Regions from separate parts of the Streptomyces sp. NPDC088810 genome, predicted to be linked through region 2. Evidence: riboswitches for the same ligand, from Rfam matches in the RefSeq annotation. Region 2 holds a riboswitch; the other holds the start of a gene.
The links. A riboswitch is a leader RNA that binds a small molecule or an ion and turns the genes downstream of it on or off. The one in region 2 is predicted to bind cyclic di-AMP.

Region 1 (8,195 bases), on a different contig from region 2:
ACGTACGTCCTGTACATTTTTTACAGAAGTCGAGCCCTCCGGGGCTTCGTCATGAGGAGGGGTATGTCCATGCACCGACCGGCCGCCCGCCATGTGCTGCCCGAGTTCAGCGAGCGCACCGGGAACGCCGTCCGCACGCTCGATCCGTACGCGAAGCTCTTCGAGGACCGGATCGTCTTCCTCGGCACACCGGTGGACAACGCGGCGGCGAGCGATGTGACCGCGCAGCTGATGTACCTGGAACACGCGGCGCCCGACCGGGACATCACGCTGTACGTGAACTCGCCGGGCGGCTCCTTCGACGCCATGGCGGCGATCTACGACACGATGCAGTACGTCAGCTGTGACGTGGCGACCTACTGCCTGGGCCGGGCCGACGCCTCGGCCGCGGTGCTGCTCGCGGCCGGCGCCCCGGGCAAACGGTTCGCGCTGCCCGGCGCCCGTATGGTGATCGAGCAGCCCGGGCTGCCGGAGCCGGTGCGCGGCCAGCCCAGCGACCTGCTCATCCAGGCCGGGGAGTTGGTCCGCATCCGGGCGACGCTGGAGCGGATGCTCGTCCGGCACACGGGGCGCACGGCCGAGCAGGTCCACGAGGACCTCGATCGTGACCTGATCCTGGACGCCGCCGGGGCCGTCGCCTACGGCCTGGTGGACGGCATCGTGCCCGGCCGCCGGAACACGCCCGGCGCACCGGACGCGAGGTGAGCCGCCCGTGCTGCCGGACCTTCCGCCACTGCCCGCGCTGACCCGGGCCGAGGGCGAGTTGATCGACCGTTACCTGGAGGCCGTCGACCTGCTGGGCCGTATCAACCCGGCCCGGCCCGGGGACACCTACCGCGGGCTGCGTGCGGCCCAGGCCCTGGTGCGCAAGGCGGCAGAGCTGCGGGACGCGCTCGCGCTGATGCACCAGCGGGGCGAGACGGAGCTGCACGGGGACACGCTGGCACGGGCGTTGCGGGTACTGGACGGTGAGCGCCGGGCCGCTCGCGTCGCGCTCCCGCCGGACGGCGTCGGCTGAGGCGGACACCCGTCCGGCCCGGGGGATCCCGGGTGTCGACGCGCGCCGTTCGGACGGGAGATGAAACGCCCCGAACGACGTACCGCCGACCGGTGGACATGCTGATCGTTTTCCGGGCCTCCCGAGTTGCGCGGCGCGCGGATCCATGCGCCGCCGGGAGGCGCTTCGTCCCAGGTCGCGGGCTACGCCCGGGACTTGACGGAGGCTCGAACAGAGCAGTGTCCACCCGAACGGGTGAGTGGTGAGTAACGCCACAAATCCCCGATTCCATTGGGATTTTCAGACAGTAGTGAGTCAAGATCCCTGACTGACGACAAGCCCCCGCCACCGCGGCGGGGCGGTCCGGGCGGACGCCGAGTCCTGCCGCCGCCCGGATGACCGGTCGACAGGAGTGGATCGGCAGGAGTGGAGGACCCAAGCAAGACGGGTCGCCGGACCGGATGTGCGTCTGTTCCACACGGACGGGCGTCAGGCTCCGAGCAGCCCTTGGGGTGAAGCCGCGGCAACGCGGCCGGGCAACTTCGCCAGCCCGAATCCGACAGGTCATCCTTCACAGGCGGCTGACGAAGGGTTGCGCATGACTGCGCTCAATCGTGTCCCGTCGCTGATGGCCCGGGCCGGCACGGCCTCGGCCCTCACCCTCGCCGCCGTGGGCGGCTCGATCGCGGTGCCCGGTCTCGCGACCGACGCATCCGCCGCGACCATGGCGACGAAAGCACTCAAGGTCGCGGCCTCCAAGAAGGGCGCCCCCTACTCGTGGGGAGCGACCGGACCGCGCAGGTTCGACTGCTCGGGGCTGACGCTCTACTCCTACAAGAAGGCCGGCAAGAAGCTGCCGCGCACCGCCGCCCAGCAGTACAACAAGACGCACCACATCTCCGCCAGAAGCCGCAAGGCGGGCGACCTGGTCTTCTTCCACTCGGGTTCGTACGTCTACCACGTGGGCATCTACGCCGGCCACGGCAAGATCTGGCACGCCCCCAAGACCGGGGACGTGGTGAAGCTCCAGAAGATCTGGACGAAGAGCGTCTGGTACGGCCGGGTCAGCTGACCCGCCGTCAGGCCAGGAGCGGCTCCAGCAGCAGGGCCGCTCCCAGCGCCGTCAGCGCCACCCCGGTGCCCGCCTGAAGCCCACGGGCGGCCCGGGGCCGGCGGAGCCGGCTGCCGAGCCGCTCCACCAGCAGGGCGACCAGCTGGAACCAGGCCAGCGCCAGCGCGCAGACGATCAGCGCGAGCAGCAGGGTCCGGGGCAGGGCGGGGCTGCCCGCGGGCACGAACTGCGGCAGCAGGCTCAGGAAGGTCAGCGAGGCCTTCGGATTGAGCACGTTGGTGACGAACCCCTGCCGGAGCGGGTGGGCGGCTCCGGCCGCGGTCTCCTCGAGGGCCCGGGGGGACCGCCGCAGCGTCCACAGGGCGCGCACTCCGAGGTGCAGCACATAGGCGCCGCCGAGCAGCTGCAGCCCCCGGAACAGCGCGGGTACGGCGACCAGGACGGCCGCGACGCCGGCCACCGCCAGCGTGGTGTGCACCAGGAGCCCGCCGGCGATACCGAGCCCGCAGACCGCTCCGGCCCGGCGCGAGACGAGTGCGTTGCGTACGACCACGGCGAAGTCCGCGCCCGGCATGGCGACCAGGCCGGCGGCGATCCCGGTGAAGGCGATGAGCTGTCCGTCCATGCCGCCCAGCCTGCCCCGGCAGAGCCTTCAGCAGGTATTTGGAATCAAGTAGGCCGGCCTTAAGCACTGCTTTAGGCTGGGCCCATGTACGACCCGACCCGGCTCGCCGCGCTCGTGGCGGTCGCGGAGGCCGGCTCGATCACCCGGGCCGCCGACCGGCTCGGCTACACGCCGCCCGCCCTCTCCCAGCAGCTGGCCAAGCTGGAGCGGGAGGCGGGCACGGCGCTGCTGGTGCGCCACCACCGCGGGGCCCGGCTGACCGAGGCGGGCGAGGTGCTGGTGGCGCACGCCCGGCGGGTGCTCGACGAGCTGGAGCGGGCCCGGCACGAACTGGCGCGGCTGACCGGGCTCACCGGCGGTGCGCTGCGGCTCGGCACCTTCCCGACCGCCGGGGTGCATCTGCTGCCGCCGGCGCTGAGCGCGTTCCGCCGGGCGCATCCCGACGTACGCCTGTCGGTGGCGGACTACGACCCGCCGGCCGGGGTCACCGCGGTGGCGGCCGGCGAGGTGGACCTGGCGCTCACCCACACCTACCACCCGGCCGAGCCCGTCCCGGTGCCGGCGGCGGTGCGGCTGGAGCCGGTGCTGGTGGAGGAGTTGGTGCTGGTGACCGCGCCGGGGCACGCGCTCGGCAGTGCCTCGTCCCGGCTGCCGCTGGCGGAGCTGGCCGGACAGCCGCTGATCAGCATGGCGCCGCACCATCAGGCCCGGCAGCAGATCGAGGCCCTGCTCGCCGAGGCGGGTGCCACGCCGGCGCTGCTGGTGCCGACCCCCGGTTATGCCGTGGTGTGCGCGCTGGTCAGTGCCGGGCTGGGGGTGGCGGTCGTACCGGAGATGGTGGCGCGGACCGCGACCACGCCGGTCGGGGTGCGGCCGCTGGAGGGTGGCCGGCTGCGGCGGACGATCTCGGTGGCGTACCGCGCGGAGGAGACGAATCCGGCTGCGGACGCCTTTCGCGCGCTGCTGCGGGGGGTGTTCGGGCGGGCGGGGAGACGTACGGGCGGCTGAGCGCGCCGGCCCGAGGACCAGGGCCTGGCAGCACCGGCGTGGCCCGTCCGGGGGCTACGGCTCCTGCCGGCCCGCCGGGACCGGTGCGGCCGGGATGGTCCAGGGAAGTTCGATGGAGACCGTCTTGCCGCCCTCGCGGGTGGGGCGGATACGGAGTCTGCCGCCGCACTCGGCGGTGAGCCAGCGGATGATGACCATGCCGCGCCCGTTGTCCTGCTGGACGGCGGCGGGCAGTCTCTTCGGGAAGCGGGGGTGGCTGTCCGTGACGCCGATGCGCAGGTGTTCGTCATGGTGCAGCGCGATGTCGACCGTGAAGGTGGGTGACTGTCCGAAGGTGTGCTGTACGGCGTTCGTGGCGAGTTCGGAGACGATGAGCCGGACGGTGTCGGCCGTCTCGGTGTCCGACGGCAGGCCCCACTCCGCCAGGGTGCCCACGACGTAGGAGCGGGCGGCGGAGACCGAGGCGGGATCGCTCGGCAGAGTGACGGATGCTTCCAGGTGGTCTGCCATGGCGACGTCGTCCCTTTCCCACGGGACCGCGGTCCGACAGACGGCGGGGGGTTCGAGTACGGTCCCGGACTGGTGCTTGTTCGCCAGACTGCCACCAACGGGCCGGTCACGGGGTGCGATCCACCAAGATATGCATATATCTGTCGCCCGAAGCGGTGAACTCTGCGACGCGAGACCGTATGTGGGCGGCCCGGAAGGAGTAAGGAGAAGCCCATGCAGAACGGTCCGGCGGTGCGGCGCCGCAAACTGGGCGCCGAACTGCGCACGCTGCGTACCGGCGCCGGGCTCACGAGCGGTGACGCGGCCCGGCTGGTCGGCTGGCACCAGTCGAAGGTGAGCCGCATCGAGACCGGCGCCAGCGGTGTGAAACCGGCCGATCTCCGGTTACTGCTCGACGCCTACGGGGTGCGGGACAGACATCTGCGCGAGTTGCTGCTGATGCTGGCGGGGTCGGAGGACGCGGGCGGCCGGCACCGCTGGTGGCACGCCTACCGCGGGGTGCTGCCGCCGACGTACCGCGATTTCATCAGCCTGGAGTCGCAGGCCAGCGCCATGCGCACCCTGGAGACCACGGTCGTGCCCGGGCTGCTGCAGACCGCCGAGTACGCCCGCGCGGTGACCCGGGCGGCCGTGAAGGACCTGGACGAGGAGCGCCTGGACACGCTGGTGGAGGTGCGTCTGGCCAGGCAGCACGTGCTCCGTTCGGACCCGCCGCTGGTGCTGAGCGCCGTACTGGACGAGGCGGTGCTGCGCCGCGAGGTGGGCGGTCCGGAGGTGATGGCCCGGCAGCTGGAGCGGCTGATGGAGGCGGCCCGCCTGCCCCAGGTACGGCTGCAGGTCCTGCCGTTCGCCGCGGGAGCGCATGTCGGCCTCACCGGGCCTTTCGTTATCTTCTCATTTCCGAGCACTTCTGATCTGGATGTGGTTGTTCTCGACCAGTTGACGAGTAGCCTCTACCTGGAACGGAAAGAAGACCTCATGGCCTACTCCGAGGCCTTCAAAACCCTTCAGTTCCACGCCCTTTCCCCCGAGGAATCGTTGGACTACATCGCCGGGATAGGTGACGGCGCGTAAGGAGGCACCATGTCAGCACTGCCTCGGAACGTCCCTGCCAGTACCGACCTGCACGACGTGCGCTGGCTGCGCAGCAGCTACAGCACGGGAGCCAACAACTGCGTGGAGACGGCACGGCCGCGCTCCGGCCCCGCGGCCGGACTGCTCGCCGTGCGCGACTCGAAGCAGCCGGCCGGACCCGCCCTGCTCTTCTCCCACGCGAGCTGGACGGGCTTCCTGACCGCACTCTGATCAAAGTCGATCAGTATCTGACCATTTTCAGGCGACGCACGGCCGTGTCACGCCGACTCATGGTCGCGTTTCGCCGATGACTCGTACAGCGCGTTCGATCTCCGCCCCGGAGAGGTCCGCGCGGGCGGTCAGCCTCAGCCGCGAGATGCCGTCGGGCACGGAGGGAGGGCGGAAACAGCCCACGGCCAGGCCTGCCGTACGGCAGTCGGCCGCCCAGCGCACCGCCTGCTCCGGGGACGGAGCCCGCACGGAGACCACCGCGGCGTCCGGACGCACCGCCTCCAGACCCGCGGCGGTCAGCCGTGCGTGAAGCTCCGCGGCCACCTCCCGGGCCCGCGCCGCCCGACCGGGCTCGCGCTCCAGCAGCCGCAGCGCCGCCAGCGCGGCACCGGCCGCCGCCGGCGCCAGACCCGTGTCGAAGATGAACGTCCGGGCCGCGTTGACCAGGTGGTCGATCACCCGGGCCGGGCCCAGCACCACCCCGCCCTGACTGCCCAGCGACTTGGACAGGGTGGCCGTGACCACCACGTCCTCGGCGCCCGCCAGCCCGGCCGCGTACGGCGCGCCCCGGCCGCCGTCACCCAGTACGCCCAGTCCGTGCGCGTCGTCCACGACCAGTCCCGCGCCGTACTCGCGGCAGGCTTCGGCCAGCGCGGCCAGCGGGGCCTTGTCGCCGTCGACGGAGAACACCGTGTCGGACACGACGATCGCCGGGCCCTCGTGCGCCGCCAAGGTTTTGCGCACGGCCTCGGGATCTGCGTGGCCGACGACCTGCCGCTCGCCGCGGGCGAGCCGGCAGCCGTCGATGAGGGAGGCGTGGTTGCCCGCGTCGGACACGATCAGCGAGCCGTGCGGGCCGAGCGCGGTGACCGCGGCCAGGTTGGCGGCGTACCCGGAGGAGAACACCAGGGCCGCCTCGAAGCCGCAGAACTCCGCGAGCGCGCGCTCCAGCTCCGTGTGCAGCCCGGTGGTGCCGGTGACCAGCCGGGAGCCGGTGGAGCCGCCGCCCCAGGTCCGGGCGGCCGCGGCCGCGCCCTCGGTGACCTCCGGATGGCGGGCCAGGCCCAGGTAGTCGTTGCTCGCCAGATCCAGCAGCGGCGAGTCGGCGGGGCGCGGGCGCAGGGTGCGCACGAGTCCGGCGCGGCGGCGCGCCTCGGCCTGCTCGTCGATCCAGCCGAACGCCATGGGTCCTCCGGTCCTTTTGTAGGTAGCGGACAGACCCTAGCGGCACGACCAGCCGCCCAGTGTGTGGCAATACCCACACGGTGAACCGGCTCTGTTGTGCGAAGTCTCCTTGGCCCGGGGCGGTCCCGTAAGACAGGATCAGGGCTCATGGACCTGCTGAACACGCTGGTGGACAAGGGGCTTCGGCGCGAGCTGCCGACCCGCGAGGAAGCGCTCGCCGTGCTGGCCACCTCCGATGACGACCTGCTCGACGTGGTGGCCGCGGCCGGCAAGGTGCGCCGGCACTGGTTCGGGCGCCGGGTGAAACTCAACTATCTGGTCAACCTCAAGTCGGGCCTGTGCCCCGAGGACTGCTCGTACTGCTCCCAGCGGCTCGGCTCCAAGGCCGACATCCTGAAGTACACCTGGCTCAAGCCGGACGAGGCCTCCCAGGCCGCCGCCGCGGGTCTCGCGGGCGGTGCCAAGCGGGTCTGCCTGGTGGCCAGCGGGCGCGGTCCGACGGACCGGGACGTGGACCGGGTCTCGCAGACCATCAAGGCCATCAAGGAGCAGAACGAGGACGTCGAGGTGTGCGCCTGCCTCGGCCTGCTCTCCGACGGGCAGGCCGAACGGCTGCGCGAGGCCGGCGCGGACGCCTACAACCACAACCTCAACACGTCCGAGGGGACGTACGGGGACATCACGACCACCCACACGTACGCCGACCGGGTGGACACGGTGCAGAAGGCGCACGCGGCCGGTCTGTCCGCCTGTTCGGGTCTGATCGCGGGCATGGGCGAAACCGACGAGGACCTGGTCGACGTGGTGTTCTCGCTGCGCGAGCTGGACCCGGACTCGGTGCCGGTGAACTTCCTGATCCCCTTCGAGGGCACCCCGCTGGCCAAGGAGTGGAACCTCACCCCGCAGCGCTGCCTGCGGATCCTGGCGATGGTCCGGTTCGTCTGCCCGGACGTGGAGGTCCGCATCGCGGGCGGCCGCGAGGTCCACCTGCGCACGATGCAGCCGCTGGCGCTGCACCTGGCCAACTCCATCTTCCTCGGTGACTACCTGACCAGCGAGGGCCAGGCCGGCAAGGCCGACCTGGAGATGATCGCGGACGCCGGCTTCGAGGTGGAGGGCGCCGACGAGGTGACGCTGCCGGAGCACCGGGCGGCGGCCGTCGGGGGCGGCTGCGGGTCGCACGCCGAGGCGGGCTGCGGCTCGCACGAGGGCGCGGGCTGCGGGTCGCACGAGGGCGGCGGCGTCTGCGGTACGGCGGCGGCTGTCGCCACGGCCGCCGAGCCGCGCACCGATCTGGTCGCGGTCCGCCGCCGGGGCGCCGGAACGGACCTCGCGCCCAATGCCTGACCTGGGTGTGCCGGAGCTGCTGGAGCTGGACCGGCGGCATGTGTGGCATCCGTACGGTCCGATGCCCGGGCGCGTGGAACCGCTCGTCGTGGAGGCGGCGAGCGGGGTCCGACTGCGGCTGGCCGACGGCTCCGGCGAACTGGTCG
Region 2 (8,195 bases):
GGACCGGCGGAGCAGAGTCCGACGCAGGCTACGCGATCCGCTGTGGGCGTACGTCCCGCGGGAACTTCGCCGAGGCCCCGCACGCTTTGCATACAGTGGCAGGAACGGCAGGAAAACCGCGGTTTCCATCAACCGCCTCCGCTCGCGAAGGGACGTACATGCCCATGGGTCACACGACCACAGCCGAGGCAGGCTCCGGGGGCCTGACAGCGACCGAGCACCGCCTGGCCAACGGTCTGCGCGTGGTGCTCTCCGAGGACCACCTGACCCCGGTGGCGGCGGTCTGCCTCTGGTACGACGTCGGCTCCCGCCACGAAGTCAAGGGCCGTACCGGCCTGGCTCACCTTTTCGAGCACCTGATGTTCCAGGGCTCCGCGCAGGTGAAGGGCAACGGCCACTTCGAGCTGGTGCAGGGCGCCGGCGGCTCGCTCAACGGCACCACCAGCTTCGAGCGCACCAACTACTTCGAGACCATGCCCGCCCACCAGCTGGAGCTGGCGCTCTGGCTGGAGGCCGACCGCATGGGCTCGCTGCTGGCCGCCCTGGACGACGAGTCGATGGAGAACCAGCGGGACGTCGTCAAGAACGAGCGCCGCCAGCGCTACGACAACGTGCCGTACGGCACCGCCTTCGAGAAGCTGACCGCGCTCTCCTACCCGGAGGGCCACCCCTACCACCACACCCCGATCGGCTCCATGGCGGACCTGGACGCGGCCACCCTGGAGGACGCCCGCCAGTTCTTCCGCACCTACTACGCGCCGAACAACGCGGTGCTCTCCGTGGTCGGCGACATCGACCCCCAGCAGACCCTCGCCTGGGTCGAGAAGTACTTCGGCTCCATCCCGTCCCACGACGGCAAGCCCGCGCCCCGCGACGGCTCCCTGCCGGACGTCATCGGCGAGCAGAAGCGCGAGGTCGTCGTGGAGGAGGTCCCGGCGCGCGCCCTGATGGCCGCCTACCGGCTCCCGCACGACGGCACGCGCGCGTGCGACGCGGCGGACCTCGCGCTGACCATCCTCGGCGGCGGCGAGTCCTCCCGGCTGTACAACCGGCTGGTGCGCCGGGACCGTACGGCTGTCGCGGCCGGCTTCGGCCTGCTGCGCCTGGCCGGCGCGCCCTCCATGGGCTGGCTGGACGTGAAGACCTCCGGTGACGTCGAGGTGCCGGTCATCGAGACCGCCATCGACGAGGAGCTGGCCCGGTTCGCCGCGGAGGGTCCCACTCCGGAGGAGATGGAGCGCGCCCAGGCGCAGCTGGAGCGCGAGTGGCTGGACCGGCTCGGCACGGTCGCCGGCCGCGCCGACGAACTGTGCCGGTTCGCGGTCCTGTTCGGCGACCCGCAGCTCGCCCTGACCGCCGTCAAGCGCGTCCTGGAGGTGACCCCGGCGGAGGTCCAGGAGGTCGCCAAGGCCCGTCTGCGGCCCGACAACCGCGCGGTCCTCGTCTACGAGCCGAAGTCCCCGCAGGCCGCCCCGGACGCCGAGGTCCCCGAGGACCCGGAGCAGGAAGCCACCGTAGAGGCCGGCAACGAGAACGAGGAGACGGCCAAGTGACCGAGCTCGCCACCATGGACTTCCACCCCCAGCCGCAGCCGGGCGAGGCCAGGCCCTGGGCGTTCCCGGCCCCCGAACGCGGCACGCTCGACAACGGCCTGACCGTGCTGCGCTGCCACCGCCCCGGTCAGCAGGTCGTCGCCGTCGAGGTGCTGCTGGACGCGCCGCTGGACGCCGAGCCGACGGGCCTCGACGGTGTCGCCACGATCATGGCGCGGGCCTTCTCGGAGGGCACCGACAAGCACTCCGCCGAGGAGTTCGCCGCCGAGCTGGAGCGCGCGGGTGCCACCCTGGACGCGCACGCAGACCACCCCGGCGTCCGGCTCAGCCTGGAGGTCCCGGCCTCCCGCCTGGCCAAGGGCCTCGGGCTGCTCTCCGACGCCCTGCGCGCGCCCGCCTTCGCCGAGAGCGAGGTCGAGCGGCTGGTCCGCAACCGCCTGGACGAGATCCCGCACGAGCTGGCCAATCCCTCCCGCCGGGCCGCCAAGGAACTCTCCAAGGAGCTGTTCCCGGCGACCTCGCGCATGTCCCGGCCGCGCCAGGGCACCGAGGAGACGGTCGAGAAGATCGACGCCGCGGCCGTACGCGCCTTCTACGACCGCCACGTGCGGCCGGGCACGGCAACCGCGGTCGTCGTCGGCGACCTGACCGGCACCGACCTGGACGGGCTGCTCGGCGACACCCTGGGCGCCTGGACCGGCACCCCGGGCGAGCCCCGGCCGGTGCCGCCGGTGACCGCGGACGACACCGGGCGCGTGGTCATCGTGGACCGGCCCGGCGCCGTCCAGACGCAGCTGCTCATCGGCCGGATCGGCCCCGACCGGCACGACCGCGTGTGGCCCGCCCAGGTGCTCGGCACGTACTGCCTCGGCGGCACCCTCACCTCTCGCCTGGACCGCGTCCTGCGCGAGGAGAAGGGCTACACCTACGGCGTGCGCTCCTTCGGGCAGGTCCTCAGGTCCGCGCCGGACGGCACGGGCGCGGCGATGCTCGCCATCAGCGGCTCCGTGGACACGCCGAACACCGGCCCGGCCCTGGACGACCTGTGGAAGGTGCTGCGGACCGTCGCGGCGGAGGGCCTGACCGACGCCGAGCGGGACGTCGCCGTGCAGAACCTCGTCGGCGTGGCGCCGCTGAAGTACGAGACCGCGGCGGCCGTCGCGAGCACGCTGGCCGACCAGGTCGAGCAGCACCTGCCCGACGACTTCCAGGCGACGCTGTACCGGCAGCTGGCCGCCACGGGCACGGTGGAGGCCACCGCGGCCGTCGTGAACGCCTTCCCGGTGGACCGCCTGGTGACCGTCCTCGTCGGTGACGCGGCCCAGATCAAGGCGCCGGTGGAGGCGCTCGGCATCGGTGAAGTGACCGTGGTGGCGGCCGAGTAACGGCACGCGCGCGTGGGCCCTGGCGACCTTCGGGTCGTCAGGGCCCTGCTGTTCCACTCGTTCCCTCAGATGCCCGTTTTGGGGCGGAGGTTGCCTGTCTGCCCTGTGGGATGCGCTACAAAAGCCCCGCTGCGTTTGAGGATTGAAAGCGCGCCGCCGTAGCGTCATCCGGGCTGTTCGTCAGGCAGTGCGCCGCACCCGCGGCACCGGACAGTCATCGCCGAGTCCCCGTACGGCGCGAGCCAGGGGAGCCGGGGACCCACCGTCCCTGGGGTGAATCGGGCGCCCGCGCGGCTGCGAGGGGGCCCGTAGGAGACCTTCCTGCTCCGAACCCGTCAGCTAACCCGGTAGGCGAGAGGGAAGGAAAGGACCAGCCACTTCATGGCGTTCATGTGCGCCACCGGGAAGCACCGCAAGCCCGGCCGGGTCAAGCGGACCACGGCCCAGGCGGCCGGCGTCGCGGCCCTCACCACCACCGGCGTGATCGGCACCCTCGCCGCCTCCCCGGCGCTCGCCGCCGAGAGCCCCACGGAGCAGACCGGCCTCGTCCCCGTTCTCACCGTGACCGAGGACGTCCCCCGGCAGATCGACGCGCAGGCCACCGCCCAGCAGCAGGCCGCCGAGCAGAAGGCCGCCGAGGAGGCCGCGGCGAAGGCCGCCGCCAAGCGGGCCGAGGAGGTGCGCGCGGCCAAGGCCCGTGCCGCCCGCGAGGCCGAGCGCAAGCGGCTGAACACCTTCGTCGCCCCCATCGGGCACTCGTACGTCTCCACGGGCTACCAGGCCAGCAGCTCCCTGTGGTCCTCCGGTTCGCACACCGGCATCGACTTCCATGCGGCCAGCGGCACGGCCGTCCACGCGGTGGGCTCCGGCACGGTCGTCTCCACCGGCTGGGGCGGCGCGTACGGCAACCAGATCGTGATCCGGATGGCGGACGGCATGTACACGCAGTACGGCCACCTGTCCTCCATCGGCGTCACGGTGGGCCAGAAGGTCGTCCCGGGCCAGCAGATCGGCCTGTCCGGCGCGACCGGCAACGTCACCGGCCCGCACCTGCACTTCGAGGCCCGGACCACCCCCGAGTACGGCTCGGACGTCGACCCGATCGCCTACCTCCGCAAGCACGGCGTGAACGTCTGACGCCCCGCGCACGACCCTACGAAGCCCCGGCTCACCTAGCCGGGGCTTTCGCCGTTTTTCGCAGTGTCCGCCGGATCCGCTGACCAAAAAATATCCATGGATTACGACCCGCCGTCGGAAATTCCGGCTCATTGGAATAGAGTCACGGAACACACGTCCATCGTCGACGTTTCACGGGGATTAAGGCGGAGGTCGGTCATGCGTATTCCGGCGCACTCGGTGTGCACCGCTGTCCGGGACGACATCGTCGCGGGTGTCTACAAGCGCGGCAGCCGCCTCACCGAGGAAGTCCTGGCCCGCCGGTACGGCGTCTCGCGCGTCCCCGTGCGCGAGGCCCTGCGCACCCTGGAGGCCGAGGGCTTCGTGGTGACGCGCCGGCACGCGGGCGCGTGCGTGGCCGAGCCGACCGAGCAGGAGGCCGCCGACCTGCTGGAGATGCGGATGCTGCTGGAACCGCTGGGCGCCGCCCGGGCCGCCCAGCGCCGCACCGAGGCCCACCTGAAGGTGCTGCGCGGCCTGGTGCGGCTGGGCCAGGAGCGGGCCAGGCGGGGCGGCAGCGACGATCTGCGTTCGCTGGGCGGCTGGTTCCACGAGACGCTCGCCCAGGCCTCCGGCAGCCCCTCGCTCACCTCGATGCTCACCCAGCTGCGGCACAAGATCGCCTGGATGTACACGGTGGAGGCGCCGGCCAGCCCGATGGAGTCCTGGACGGAGCACGGCGCCATCGTGGACGCGGTGGCGCGCGGGGACGCCGAGCGCGCGCGGGCGCTCACCACGCTGCACGCCGAGCGCGCGACGGGCGCGCACCGGCTGCGCTTTTCCGGTGCCGCGGAGCGTGTGAGGACTTCGCAACAAGCCGTAAACATGTCGGGCCAGCGGCATTAACACGGGCGCCGTATACAAAGAGGGGTTATTCCGGGGCGGAGTGTTTTCTGCTGCCCGAATTCATGGTGCGGTAATTCATGCGGTTTTCCCGGGCCGCCGGTGAATCGACGGCACCGGGCGGACGCGCATACGGCGAAGCCGCGCCGCCCCGAAAGGCGAACGCGGCTCCGGCGCTCTGTGCGGTGCTCGCTCAGACGGTCTCGGGCAGCTCCTCCAGGCCCTCGGAGACCAGCTTGGCCAGCCGGTCGAGTGCGGCGTCCGCACCCTCGGCGTCGGAGGCGAGGACGATCTCCTCGCCGCCCTGGGCGCCCAGGCCCAGAACGGCGAGCATGGAGGCCGCGTTGACGGGGTTGCCCCCGGCCTTGGCGATCGTCACCGGGACGCCTGCGGCCGTGGCGGCTCGGACGAAGATGGAGGCGGGGCGGGCGTGGAGGCCCTCGGCCCAGCCGACGTTGACGCGGCGCTCAGCCATGTGTTGCTGCCCTTCGGTGTTCAGGGTTGTCTAGACCAGTTTCCCATATCGTGAAGCGTGCCCGGAGGGGACGTCCGTCCCCTTCCGCCGTGGCGCCGGACCGCGGCCTCGGTCCGGCTTCCCGTCCTCCACAGACTGCCTCGCGCCGTTGTCGTACGCGAGCCGTACTCTGGGGCCCATGCAGACCTCGGCGGACCGGCAGGACCGGCACCAGTACCCCGCCCACTGGGAGGCGGACGTGGTGCTGCGTGACGGGGGCACCGCACGCATCCGGCCCATCACCGTTGATGACGCCGACCGCCTGGTCAGTTTCTACGAGCAGGTCTCGGACGAGTCGAAGTACTACCGCTTCTTCGCGCCGTACCCACGGCTCTCCGCCAAGGACGTCCACCGCTTCACGCACCACGACTTCGTGGACCGGGTGGGACTCGCGGCCACCATCGGCGGCGAGTTCATCGCCACCGTACGCTATGACCGCATCGGCGCCGACGGCATGCCCGCCTCCGCGCCCGCCGACGAGGCCGAGGTCGCCTTCCTCGTGCAGGACGCCCACCAGGGCCGCGGGGTCGCCTCCGCCCTGCTGGAGCACATCGCGGCCGTCGCACGCGAGCGGGGCATCCGCCGCTTCGCCGCCGAGGTGCTGCCCGCCAACACCAAAATGATCAAGGTGTTCACGGACGCCGGGTACACACAGAAGCGCAGCTTCGAGGACGGTGTCGTCCGCCTGGAGTTCGACCTCGAACCCACCGACCGCTCCCTCGCCGTGCAGCGCGCGCGGGAACAGCGCGCCGAGGCCCGCTCGGTACGACGGCTCCTCGCGCCCGGCTCGGTCGCGGTCGTCGGCGTCGGGCGCGCACCCGGCGGAGTGGGCCGCAGCATCCTCGGCAACATCCGCGAAGCGGGCTACACCGGCGGTCTGTACGCCGTGAACAAGGTCTTCCCGGAGGACCTCAAGGAGGTCGACGGGGTGCCCGCGCACCGCTCGGTGCGGGACATCGGCGGGCCCGTGGACCTCGCCGTCGTCGCCGTACCGGCCGAGCAGGTGCCCGCCGTGGTCGCCGAGTGCGGCGACCACGGCGTCCAGGGACTGGTCGTGCTCTCCGCCGGATACGCCGAGAGCGGCCCCGAGGGGCGCGAACGGCAGCGGGCCCTCGTCCGCGCCGCGCGCGCGTACGGCATGCGGATCATCGGCCCGAACGCCTTCGGGATCATCAACACCGCCCTGGACGTCCGGCTGAACGCCTCGCTCGCCCCCGAGATGCCCCGCCCCGGCCGCATCGGCATGTTCGCCCAGTCCGGCGCCATCGGCATCGCCCTGCTGTCCCGGCTGCACCGGCGCGGCGGAGGCGTCACCGGGGTCACCGGCGTCTCCACCTTCGTCTCCGCCGGCAACCGCGCCGACGTCTCCGGCAACGACGTCCTGCAGTACTGGTACGACGACCCCGAGACCGACGTCGTCCTCATGTACCTGGAGTCCATCGGCAACCCCCGCAAGTTCACCCGCCTCGCCCGGCGGACGGCGGCGGCCAAGCCCCTCGTGGTGGTGCAGGGGACCGGCACGGCACCGCAGGGCCACGCGGTACGGGCCACGCGGCTGCCGTACGCGACCGTCTCCGCGCTGCTGAGGCAGGCCGGCGTGATCCGGGTCGACACGATCACCGAACTGGTCGACGCGGGGCTGCTGCTCGCGCGCCAGCCCCTGCCCGCGGGCCCGCGCGTGGCGATCCTCGGCAACTCCGAGTCGCTGGGCGTGCTGACGTACGACCGGTGTCTGGCCGAGGGGCTGCGGCCGGCCCGGCCCGTGGACCTGACGACCGGGGCGACCGCGGAGGACTTCCACCGGGCGCTCGCCGCCGCGCTGGCCGACGGCACGAACGACGCCGTCGTCGTCACGGCGATCCCCGCGATCGGGGAGGGCTCGCCGGGCGACGCCGAGCTGGCGGAGGCGCTGCGGTCGGCCGCGGCCGCCGTGCCGGGAAAACCCGTGCTGGTGGTGCACGTGGAACTCGGCGGACTGGCCGAGGCCCTGTCGGCCGCGGCGAGCACCGCCCCCGGGGCCGGCGACAGGGCGCCCGGCCCCGCGGGAGCGGCCGTCCCCGCCGCCCTCACCACCCCTCCCGAAGGCACCCACCTCATCCCCGCCTACCCCGCCGCCGAACGTGCCGTCCGGGCCCTCGCCGAAGCCGTGAAGTACGCCGGGTGGCGGCGGGAGGCGACCGACCCCGGGAAGGTGCCGGAGTACGACGACGTCGACGAGAAGGGGGCCGCCCGGCTGATCGGCGAGCTGCTCACACGCGGGCAAGGGCTCACCATCTCCGACGCGGAGACCTGCGAGCTGCTCGGCAAGTACGGCATACCCGTGCGCCGCGCCCTGCCCGCGCCGACCCCCGAGGCCGCAGTCGAGGCCGCCCGCGCGCTCGGCTACCCGGTCGCCCTCAAGGCCACCGCCCCGCACCTCAGGCACCGCGCCGACCTCGGCGGGGTCCGCCTCGACCTCGCCGACGAGGATCAACTGCTGCGGGCGTACACCGAGTTGACCGAGCTGTTCGGGCAGCCGGAGGAACTGCGGCCGGTGGTGCAGGGCATGGCACCGCGCGGCGTCGACACGGTCGTACGCGCGGTGATCGATCCGGCGGCCGGCGCCGTGCTGTCCTTCGGCCTGGCCGGCGCCGCCTCCCAGCTGCTCGGCGACATGGCCCACCGGCTGGTCCCGGTCACCGACCGGGAGGCGACCTCGCTGGTGCGGTCGATCCGGACGGCACC

Region 1: it holds a riboswitch for cyclic di-AMP, as region 2 does, so the genes downstream of both, ACIP4Y_RS11495 (C40 family peptidase) here and ACIP4Y_RS34840 (M23 family metallopeptidase) in region 2, are expected to answer to the same signal.

Annotation. Positions count from the first base shown of each region.
Region 1 is NZ_JBIVJQ010000003.1:139,254-147,448, reverse strand. Features, by position in the region: gene ACIP4Y_RS11505 (ATP-dependent Clp protease proteolytic subunit) at 70-705, shown strand; gene ACIP4Y_RS11500 (hypothetical protein) at 713-1,018, shown strand; cyclic di-AMP (ydaO/yuaA leader) riboswitch at 1,360-1,592, shown strand; gene ACIP4Y_RS11495 (C40 family peptidase) at 1,596-2,069, shown strand; gene ACIP4Y_RS11490 (LysE family translocator) at 2,077-2,694, opposite strand; gene ACIP4Y_RS11485 (LysR family transcriptional regulator) at 2,779-3,702, shown strand; gene ACIP4Y_RS11480 (ATP-binding protein) at 3,757-4,212, opposite strand; gene ACIP4Y_RS11475 (helix-turn-helix domain-containing protein) at 4,426-5,286, shown strand; gene ACIP4Y_RS11470 (DUF397 domain-containing protein) at 5,296-5,517, shown strand; gene ACIP4Y_RS11465 (8-amino-7-oxononanoate synthase) at 5,575-6,702, opposite strand; gene bioB (biotin synthase BioB) at 6,850-8,049, shown strand; gene ACIP4Y_RS11455 (adenosylmethionine--8-amino-7-oxononanoate transaminase) at 8,042-8,195, shown strand, end outside.
Region 2 is NZ_JBIVJQ010000015.1:128,573-136,767, forward strand. Features, by position in the region: gene ACIP4Y_RS34830 (M16 family metallopeptidase) at 159-1,553, shown strand; gene ACIP4Y_RS34835 (M16 family metallopeptidase) at 1,550-2,938, shown strand; cyclic di-AMP (ydaO/yuaA leader) riboswitch at 3,147-3,307, shown strand; gene ACIP4Y_RS34840 (M23 family metallopeptidase) at 3,320-4,075, shown strand; gene ACIP4Y_RS34845 (GntR family transcriptional regulator) at 4,274-4,960, shown strand; gene ACIP4Y_RS34850 (HPr family phosphocarrier protein) at 5,151-5,432, opposite strand; gene ACIP4Y_RS34855 (GNAT family N-acetyltransferase) at 5,611-8,195, shown strand, end outside.